3 regions of the Paenibacillus sp. FSL R7-0273 genome follow, and region 2 is predicted to be linked to each of the others. Evidence: riboswitches for the same ligand, from Rfam matches in the RefSeq annotation. Region 2 holds a riboswitch; each other region holds the start of a gene.

Region 1 (3,273 bases), 430 kb from region 2:
AATAATCTTTAAGACTCTGCGGGTTCAGCAGCCCGAAATCCTCAGATGCATCGACTGTAAATTCCGGCGACAGGATCTGCTGAAGCTCCTGATCGACTCCGGCAAACGGGTGGTACTTTACCGCTGTATAGCTGCCGATTGCAAGGGCTTTCAATTCAGACATGAATAATGACACCTCTCCATCCATTAAACTGTTTCATTTCATGTTACGTCCCATTCACCTTAGCACTTCCTCCATGTTTTTACAAACGGCTTTTGCTTTAATTTTGAACTATGTTACAATCATCCTTACAGGTTTCATTTCTTATTACAGGAGGGTGATATACAATGTCTATTCAACAGCTGCATACTTCTGATGAACTGCATAATTATGTCGGCCAGCCCGGCAAAAAGCTGCTTTTCAAGCACAGCACTACCTGCCCGATCAGCGCTAAGGCGCATGAGGAATTCCAGGCTTATGTACAAAGCTCGGATACACCGGCGGCCATTGTCCATGTCATTGAAGACCGTCCGGTCTCCAATCAGATTGCCGAGGAGTTCGGCATCAAGCATGAATCCCCGCAGATTTTTCTGCTGGAAGGCAGCGATGTGAGCTGGAACACCTCCCACTGGAAAATCACCCGCTCTGCCATCAAGGAGGCCGTTGATAAATGAGCCAGCCTGTAATCGTCTACTCCACTGCAGGCTGCAGTGACTGCAATCAGGTTAAGCAGCTGCTGACCAATCAGGGAATTCCTTTTGAAGTACGCGATATTATGGCAAGCGCCGTCTATCAGGAGGAAGTTGAAAAGCTTGGTTTTATGGGCATTCCTGTAACGGTATCCGGTGACCGGGCCGTCAAGGGCTTCAACCTTCCTGAGCTTGAGGAACTGATCGCCGCTGCCAGATAACAGCCTTTAGTACCCAGTGTCATAAAAAAAGTATTCCCTGGTCCGAAGCCCGGGGAATACTTTTTTTATGGTTAAACCATATAGCAGAATCTGCACACGGTTGGCCCGCTACATCCAGTGCCCCCTTATTCACACTCTGCCGCCAGATGGCTGACATGCCCGCTGTGGCTATAGATGACATTGTCGGCTCCAAGCCCTTTATAGACCAGCCTTGGCCGCATGGAGGTCGTAATCACGGAAATCGGCCCGGTCGTCCAGGTCCGGCACATCTGCACATAACGGCAGCATAATGCGACACTGCTCTCAAACAGATAGATCCGGCCTACCGGAAACGGCGGTCTGAGCCAGGTATGCAGATGCCGGGTGTCCACCTCAAAAATCACCTCTACCCCCAGCTCCGCCAGCCGCTGCTTCTCAGCCGGATTGTTGGCAAGCCCCGCAAACCTTGCCCCCTTCGCAATCAGCAGCTTAATAAAATGCTCTCCCGCCTTCGTAGGCGCACAAATGAGGATATAATCTTCCTGAGCGTCCATTGCCATCTCCATTTTCGTCTCCCCTTCCCTCTTACTTCTTTATCTAAATTTTTCTATAAGAAAACAGCAAAAAACCGCAAAGGATTCCCTTTGCGGTCCGGTTAACGGTCACAATATACTGATCCTCTCTGCAATACGCTTACGAGGTTAGCTGCCGGATTCGGGCGTTGAGAGTCGCCCTACCTGTCCTCTGCAGGAAGCTTCAGCGCTTCTCACAGACTCAAGGATTCACCCCATAACCGGCCCCGCCTGCTTGCCCGCAGCCTCCGGTTGTTGGTTCCCCCGCTTTCCGTTACGGAAATTAAGCGGATTTCATATGTAGTTATCTTTTATCTCTTTTTCCCTTTACCGCTGCTCTTCTTGCTGCTCTTTACGAACCGCAGGACAGCCATCAGGCAGCCCAGGATTCCCAGACCCAGCAGCAGGGTCTGTAACGCACCCAGCAGGGTGCTGCCATCCGGCTGAAGCAGACTGCTGGCTACGATCAGCAGGGCGGAACCGGTAACTAATACCGGGGTTTTTACATTCAGGTTCAAGACTACCACTCCTTAGTACTAAGGGTACACTATCGGCGGCCGGATCACCAGCCCCTCGCAAGTCCTGCTGCCGCTAATCAAGAAAAAGATGCCGATCCTCTCCGGATGGGCACCTTTTTTCCTGCTGATATGTTATTTCCGGACCACAGTATAACCCTTATCCTGGAGCAGCTTGATAATGCCATGCTCACCCAGGTAATGCGCCGCACCGACTACAATGAAATACTCTTCATTCTTGCCGTTCTTAAGGTAATCGTCAATTTTGTCAGCCATACCGATGTTGCGGTCAACCAGCATCGCCTTGTAGTATTCCGCGTCTCCGGCAAAGCTGTTGGTCAGCTGCAGCAGCTGCTCATCATTGCCTGATTTCCAGATCTCGGCCATCATATCTACACTCTGATCAATCACATCATAATTCTCTATTGCTGCGAGAAGATTAGCCTCCTGCAGCTCTTTGGAGAAGTTGTTGAACATACCCAGCTGGGATTCATAGGATTCCAGCTCCACAACCGGAATTTTCCGCTCAATCGCCTTCTGAATGAAGTACAAGTCAATTCCGGCTGAAGCCTCGTAGCCGGCCGTCGCTGCTTTCAGGCTGCTGAGTGTCGTTTCTGCCACCCAAGGCTTGAACTGGTCCAGCGCATTGGCCTGAACACCTGCTTCCTTAAGCACCTCACCCAGCTTGGCATATGTCTCGCCGGAGATATGATCCTTCAGCGTCGTGCCGTCCTGATACGTCCCCATTTCCAGAACCAGCTTCTGCGATGCCTCATCAGCCGCCTTGCTGATATCAATTTCTACACCAAGATAATCAGACTCGGCAAAAGCCTCTTCAAATTCCTTGCTCAGCGGATAGAAGCTGTCATCGGCAATATGCATGGAGCCGACCAGATACACCGTGTTGCCGTTGCTTTCGACTTCCCACATGAAGCCGCGTCCGCCTTGCGTACTTACAGCACTCTGGCTTCCGCTGCCTGTAGTCTTGGTCTTCAGAACAACCGTACGGGTCTGCGTATCCCAGCTGACCTCGTAACCCGCGGCATCACCTAGAACCCGGATAGGTGCGTAGGTCACGCCGTTAATTACGGTAAGCTTACTTTTCAGAGTAACGGACTTACCGTCAACAATGGCATAGATTGTGTCGCCCGCCGCATTCTGCAGCTGGGCATCCATCGCTTCAAGCGTAGCTCTAAGCGGAACAAGCGTAGTGCCCTGATTGTTGACCGGTGCGCCTGCCTTGTATTCCACGACCTGATTGTTCACTTTTATTGCCGGCTGCTGCGGGGCGGCCATGGCCGGAGCTGCTGTTGCGGT
Region 2 (3,273 bases):
CTGTATGTACCTTATACACTTCAACATTGCCAATCAACAGTCACTGTTCTGGTGCATAAAACGCCAAATTCCCAGCACCGGGAAGTGGGGGAACCATATTTTGGGTGAATTGATCTCGCTTTAGAGGGGTCATAGGGGAACCTTCTACCGAATCCTTAAGCTAACCTCGCAGGCCTTGGAAGGAGTACATCTTTTGAAAAGTCACACATCATTTCGTACACATCTAAAAAAGAAATGCACCGCAGCAGCACTGGGTCTTGTGATGGTATTCACTATGGGCGCCACAAGCGTCTCAGCTGACTCCAAAATGGACGCAGTTATCTCCAAAACGATCGGAGTTTCTTACAAAACTGGAGGGACAAGCACCTCTGGCTTCGATTGTTCCGGTTTCACCAAGTACGTATTTAAGAACATCGGCCTTACGCTGCCCCGCACCTCGAAAGCGCAGTACAGTGTAGGCACAGCCGTTTCAAAAAGCAATCTGCGTGCCGGCGATCTTGTATTCTTCAATACGCTGGGCAACGGAGTTTCCCATGTCGGTATTTATGTCGGTAACGGAAAATTTGCACAGTCCTCCAGCTCCAAGGGTGTAACCATCAGCTCGCTGAGCCAGGCTTACTGGGCCAACCGCTACGTTGGCGCCAAACGCGTAATGAGCACAACAGCTTACCAGGCTGTCGCTTACGATTGAACCTTCCCCTTATTACAACCTCTGACACATAATTGTAACTTATACTGGCCCGGACTTGATTATTGCCGTAATCAGCTCCGGGTTTTGCCTTTTTATTTCCTTATTATTCCTTTTACACACATCTGGGCCTTATGAAACACCCCTCTTACTAAAAGTTCCAATATTATTTCTGAAAAAGCTTACTTTGCACGTAAATTCGAGTCTTTTTAAGCACCCGCTTCTCTTAAAAAGCGCAAATATTATGCATTAATATGTTTTAAGTGATTGCCAACAGCCTCTGTCTTTGCTACAATTATCGCAGTGAGCTTTTAGTAACATTTTTGTAATTATTCAACCGTGTTTTACAAACGTTTTGTCATAATGTTCTGCCAGCTAATCTAATCAACAGTCGTGCCGAGTTCCCTTACGAAATAAGGGAAACGGGGGAACCGATTTTGGGTGAATTGACCTCCTATTCACAGAGGGGTCATAGGGGACCTTCAACCGAACCCTTAAGCTAACCTCGTAGGCATTTGGAAGGGGTATTTACTTTTGAAGAAGAAGTTAGCCGCCGCACTACTCAGCTTTTCTATTATGCTTACCATTGGAGCAGCAAGCGCTTCCGCAGATTCCAGGATGGATAAAGTCATCGATAAGGCCATCGGAACCAAGTATGTTTCCGGCGGAGAATCGACTAACGGCTTTGATTGCTCCGGCTTCACGATGTACGTATTTGATAAGATCGGCATTAACCTGCCGCATCAATCCGGCTCCCAATACCAGATGGGCACTGCGATCTCCCGTGATAATCTCCGGGAAGGCGATCTTGTATTCTTCAATACAAGCGGCCGCGGCGTATCCCATGTCGGCATTTATGTCGGTAACGGCAAATTCGCACATGCTTCAAGCTCAAAGGGCGTAACCATCAGCTCGCTGAGTGACAACTACTACGTCAACCGCTACGTTGGCGCCAAACGGATCATGAGCACAGATGCTTACCATGCAGTTGCAACAGATTCCGAAGAAAATGATGATGTTCAATAAGTAACGATAAAACGGGCGCTTTTCCAGGATTTTTGCCGAAATCTTGGAGGGGGCCTGTTTTTTTGTCTATAAAACTACTTACCCCTCCCCTCACGCATAAAACACCTTAAAACCCTATTTTCCGCAATTTCATAAAATATTATTGGCGGTTTGTCAAGTTTCTGCCTGCTGCACCAAATTCCTGAGTTGAACCCGCCCTGTTATGTATATAATTAAGTATACGGTATAGATTGAATCGTCCCCTGAAAGGAGGCCTGTGGCCTTATGAGCAGCACCCCAGTTACTTTTTATGTTGTGCCAATGGAGACCAGTCACGCCGAGGATATATGCGGATGGGATTACAGGCCGCCCTATAATATTTACGGATGGCTGCCGTGGGAGCAGATGCAGGCGCTAGGCATAGAATTTGGCGACCCGGTACTGCGCAGCGAGCAATATATATCCGTTGTGGACGCCCAAGGCGGCCTGTGCGGCTTCGCGCAGCTGTTTCCGATGGAAGGCGTGGTCCGGCTCGGCATCGGCATGCGTCCTGAGCTGTGCGGACATGGACGGGGGCATTCTTTTATGAATGCAATCCTTCAGGCTGCTCTGGAGAGATATCCGGACCGGGAGATTGACCTGGAGGTGCTGACCTGGAATCAGCGGGCCATCCGGACCTACCAGAAATGCGGATTTACGATTACAGATACGTATGAACGCCGTACTCCCTCCGGAGACAAGCCATTTTACTGCATGGTTTATAATAAATAACCGGTTCCGGGAATATGCCAAATAGCCGCAGCCAAAATTGTTCAATTATTTGACACATCCTCTATGATAACGCTTTACCATTCGGTATAATGAAGAAGCAGCTTACATGGAGGGGACGGATGAAGATGCAGAAATGGATGATGAGCGGTTTATTTTTTGCCGCCTGCGCCTTTGCAGTAGTGCTCTTGTTCACATTGCCCGGCAAAGAAGAGGTCGCGGAAGAGAATAAGCCTGTAATGCCTCAGGTAACCCTGGATACCGCAGGTGCGGAGGCCGCTGTCAAAGCCAATTGCATTTCCTGTCATGGTGATCAGCTCCAGGGCGGTGCAGGCCCAAGCCTGCAGCATGAGGGCAGTGAACGGGATGCCGAGGGCATTTACAGTATCGTCTCCAAGGGGCGCGGACAAATGCCGTCCTTTAAGGAGAAGCTGGCCCCTGAGGAAATCGCCAATATCGCCCTGTGGCTTGCCGAGAAAAAGTAACCCGTAGCTGATTCATACAAATGCCCGTACAAGGACTCCAGCCGGTCCTTGGTACGGGCATTTTTTTGTGCAGCGCTTATATTAGACCTTGCCCTAACGTGCTTTGTCGAAGGCTTCATTAAATTCATTAGCCTGGCGGATATCAAGCGCCGCAAGGCCGCTCTCTTCTTTTGCCGATAAGCGCAGGGTGACGGTTTTGTAGTCAATGGTGATGTGCGGATGATGGTCAAAGGCTTCCGATATGGCCGCCACCTCATCCACAAAGGCAATACCCTTCATATATTCGTTAAACATATACTTGCGCACCAGAGTCTCCTGCTCCAGCTT
Region 3 (3,273 bases), 890 kb from region 2:
CTGTCGGGAGCGGCTGAAGGGGTGTCCGGCTCTGATACAGTGTCGGCAGCGGCTGCCAAGGCTCCTGCGGCTAAAGCATTAACGGCCGATCAGGTGATCAGCAAGGTAACTGCAGCAGCAAAGACACTTAAGAATTTTCACATTGATGTGACCAAGAAACAGGATGTACAAAGCGGAGGCGTGAAGATCAGCAATACCAACACGCTCAATCTGGATATTAACCGCCTGCCTGCCTTTGCTGCAGCAGGAAGTGTAAAAGTCAGCCTGCTGGAGACTTCTTATGAGCTGTACGCAAATGATAAGGAGTCCTACTATCTGGTAGACGGCAGCGAGCTTATCGCAGATTCTGAAGGAGACTATGAAAGTAGTGAAGAGCTTAGCAATACTGATACTGTAACGGACGGCGACGGAGAGCCGATTGATCCTGAGGCGCAGTATTGGATTGACCTGGAGAAGGCAGAGTGGAATACCTTTTACTCCAAAGGCCAGTATGATCCTGCAGCCATGCTGGATTCCGTCAAAGCCTACAAAAAATCCATGAAAATAAGTACTGCCGGAACACAGACTGTTATGCAGTTTACACTGACTGATCCGGCGGCAGCTAAGGCGGTCATTACCTTATATGATCAGGAGAATCTTTGGGATGGGGAGACCCTGCAGCCGAAGAGTGTAACCTGGAAGGTATTCGTCAATACCAAGACATGGCAGACAGAGAAGCTGACTGTTGACCTGAGCTATGTATTAGCAGCTGACGGAGCGAAGGATACATACACTACCAAGATTGAAGCGAAATACTCCAAGAATAATAAGATCCCAGCAATTGTTAAACCGGCTGAGCTGGAGTAGAGCTTATAGCGGAAATATTGAACAGCCCCGGGATAATCCAATCTCCGGGGCTATCGTTGTTTTAATAGTGAGTCTTACTTCGCAATAACAGTCTCCTGTAACGCTGCATTACATGCAGTGACACCCGTACTTTTCTTCACAGGCTTGCTCCAGTATTGCTCATTCCCCGGCAGGTCATCGAACCATTCGGCATCCTCCGGGCAGTCGAGGATCATGAATTTTCCGTACTCCTGATCACGGGACTGATGGTATTTAAGATAGGCTTTGCCGTCTTCAATGGCCAGAATTTCGATTTTGCCGGAGGAGTGGCTCATGGAAAGCCTGACTCTTTTGCCGAGGCCTGAGGTTCGGGCTTTGGCTTCTTCGACGATCCGGTATACCTGCTCAAGCGGCAGGACGAATTCACGGTTGCCGGCGATCGGCCGGTTAATAAAGAAATAGTAGGGCGTGATTCCGGCCCAGGACAGGCGGTCCAGCAGCTCACCCAGAACAGCAGGGTCATCGTTAATGCCCTTAAGCACCGGAGTCTGATTGACGATAATTGCCCCGGCGTCATGCAGGGCTCTTACGGCCCGCTTGGCCTCAGGTGTGATTTCCCGCGGATGATTAATATGCGCCATAATATAAATTCGTTTTTCTACAGTAGAGTGGGTGCGGATCAGCTCCAGCAGCTCGGGGTCCTGGGAGATACGCATCGGATTGAATACCGGCAGCTTGGAGCCGAGGCGGATGATTTTAACATGCGGGATGGCCCGCAGGCTCTCAATGATGAAGCGCAGCTTGGTTGTCGAGAGGATCAGACTGTCGCCTCCGGTCAGCAGAACGTTGTTGATCTCCGGATGGGCGGCGATATACTCAATTCCGGCGGTGACATCGAAGGAGGCTTCTTTGACATCATTGCGGAACAGCCGTTTGCGGAAGCAATAGCGGCAGTAGGCCCCGCAGACCTCGGAGACAATCAGCAGGGCGGTAGTCCGGTACTTATGCTGGCAGCCCGGCACCACATAGTTGGCTTCCTCATCGGAGGCATCCCACTGCCCATACTCCATGAGCTCTCCCTCTCCGGGAACAACGAGCCTGCGGATCGGATCATCCGGGTCCTCCCAGTCTATCAGGGACAGATAGTAGTCGTTCGCCCGGAACACAAATTTGTCCGTGACCTCCTTGAGCCGGGCTCTTTCTGCTTCGGGCAGTATTTCCATTTTGTTAATGTCGGTTATGTATCGTACCTTTTGCACATGAATCTCTCCTTTGTTCTCAGAATGGCGAGACAATAGGGAGCCTTGATGTCAAAAGCCAAACTGTTAGCCAGCAGGGTCTCTAAAGAACACAAAAAGAGACCCTTAGCACAAGGGTCTCATGTTATTAGAAACATAAAAAAGCAGACCCATCCACTACTGACGAGGTTAGCTGACGGACTCGGGTAAGATGGTACCCTACATTGCTGATCTCAATGATTCGCCCCAATTGACTGGTTCCCCCGCTTTCCAGCTGGAAATGCTGGAAATTAAGCGTAGTTCAAGTATAACCTGCAAAGTTTGCTTAAGTCAAAGTTGTTGGCGTCAGCTGCAAGGCTATCTTTTTACAGTTTAGTTTTAATTAAACGTTATTTGGTATTCCGTCTGATTATGTTGTACGATATCGGCATATCTTTTTACAACAAGGAGGACCTTGATGAAGCTGGGTTATTTGATTATTGATATGCAGGAAATCTATGTGCGGGATTCGGTCGATCAGAAGACGCTGGACCGCGGCTGTGAATATATTAATTATGTCGCAGACATGCTCCGGGAGAAGGATCAGCTGGTCATTCACATTCAGGATATTGAGGGCATAGAGGAAGCTACCAGGGAACGCTACAATATCATTCCGGAAATTCAGGTGAAGGACAGTGATCTGAAGGTAACCAAGGAGCACTCTAATGCATTCTGGAAAACAGGGCTGGAGCAGCTGCTGAACGACCATGGTGTCGAGCTGCTGATCATCGCCGGCTTCTCGATGGAGCACTGCGTGCAGTTTACCTACAACGGGGCAAGCGAGCGGGGCTTCCGTCCGGTTCTGCTGCAAAATGGCGTTTTGAGCGCATACAGCGACGTAATCACTGCTGCCTCTAGAGACCGTAATCTGATCTCGTATCCGGTGATTCCATATTTGATTAACCAGTAGCATTGAACACCAACGACACCCTGTTTGTCTGCAGTAGCTCTGCGGAACGGAGGGGTGTTTTTTATTTGGAGAAAGCCTCTTGTATATTGAAACTTTTTCCATTTACGCTCGTCCAATAGTACAGAAGCTATTCTATTATAGGGGAGACTTACATAATGAAAAATTGGAAGCTGGCTGCCGGCATTCTGGCAGCGGCTATTGCTTTAAGTCCGGGAGCAGCATCTGCAGCCTCGGCCAGCGTTATTCAGCTGAATTACAAAG

What was found. A riboswitch is a leader RNA that binds a small molecule or an ion and turns the genes downstream of it on or off. The one in region 2 is predicted to bind cyclic di-AMP.
Region 1: it holds a riboswitch for cyclic di-AMP, as region 2 does, so the genes downstream of both, R70723_RS02345 (hypothetical protein) here and R70723_RS00490 (C40 family peptidase) in region 2, are expected to answer to the same signal.
Region 3: it holds a riboswitch for cyclic di-AMP, as region 2 does, so the genes downstream of both, R70723_RS27840 (KamA family radical SAM protein) here and R70723_RS00490 (C40 family peptidase) in region 2, are expected to answer to the same signal.

Annotation. Positions count from the first base shown of each region.
Region 1 is NZ_CP009283.1:532,697-535,969, reverse strand. Features, by position in the region: gene R70723_RS02360 (ThuA domain-containing protein) at 1-163, opposite strand, end outside; gene ytxJ (bacillithiol system redox-active protein YtxJ) at 328-654, shown strand; gene R70723_RS02350 (glutaredoxin family protein) at 651-890, shown strand; gene R70723_RS02345 (hypothetical protein) at 1,016-1,435, opposite strand; cyclic di-AMP (ydaO/yuaA leader) riboswitch at 1,543-1,741, opposite strand; gene R70723_RS02340 (hypothetical protein) at 1,753-1,959, opposite strand; gene R70723_RS02335 (TraB/GumN family protein) at 2,092-3,273, opposite strand, start outside.
Region 2 is NZ_CP009283.1:99,359-102,631, reverse strand. Features, by position in the region: cyclic di-AMP (ydaO/yuaA leader) riboswitch at 52-190, shown strand; gene R70723_RS00495 (C40 family peptidase) at 263-691, shown strand; cyclic di-AMP (ydaO/yuaA leader) riboswitch at 1,073-1,217, shown strand; gene R70723_RS00490 (C40 family peptidase) at 1,223-1,714, shown strand; gene R70723_RS00485 (GNAT family N-acetyltransferase) at 1,979-2,464, shown strand; gene R70723_RS00480 (c-type cytochrome) at 2,590-2,946, shown strand; gene R70723_RS00475 (4a-hydroxytetrahydrobiopterin dehydratase) at 3,040-3,273, opposite strand, start outside.
Region 3 is NZ_CP009283.1:6,496,879-6,500,151, reverse strand. Features, by position in the region: gene R70723_RS27845 (DUF6612 family protein) at 1-846, shown strand, start outside; gene R70723_RS27840 (KamA family radical SAM protein) at 921-2,084, opposite strand; cyclic di-AMP (ydaO/yuaA leader) riboswitch at 2,227-2,370, opposite strand; gene R70723_RS27835 (cysteine hydrolase family protein) at 2,521-3,012, shown strand; gene R70723_RS27830 (copper amine oxidase N-terminal domain-containing protein) at 3,168-3,273, shown strand, end outside.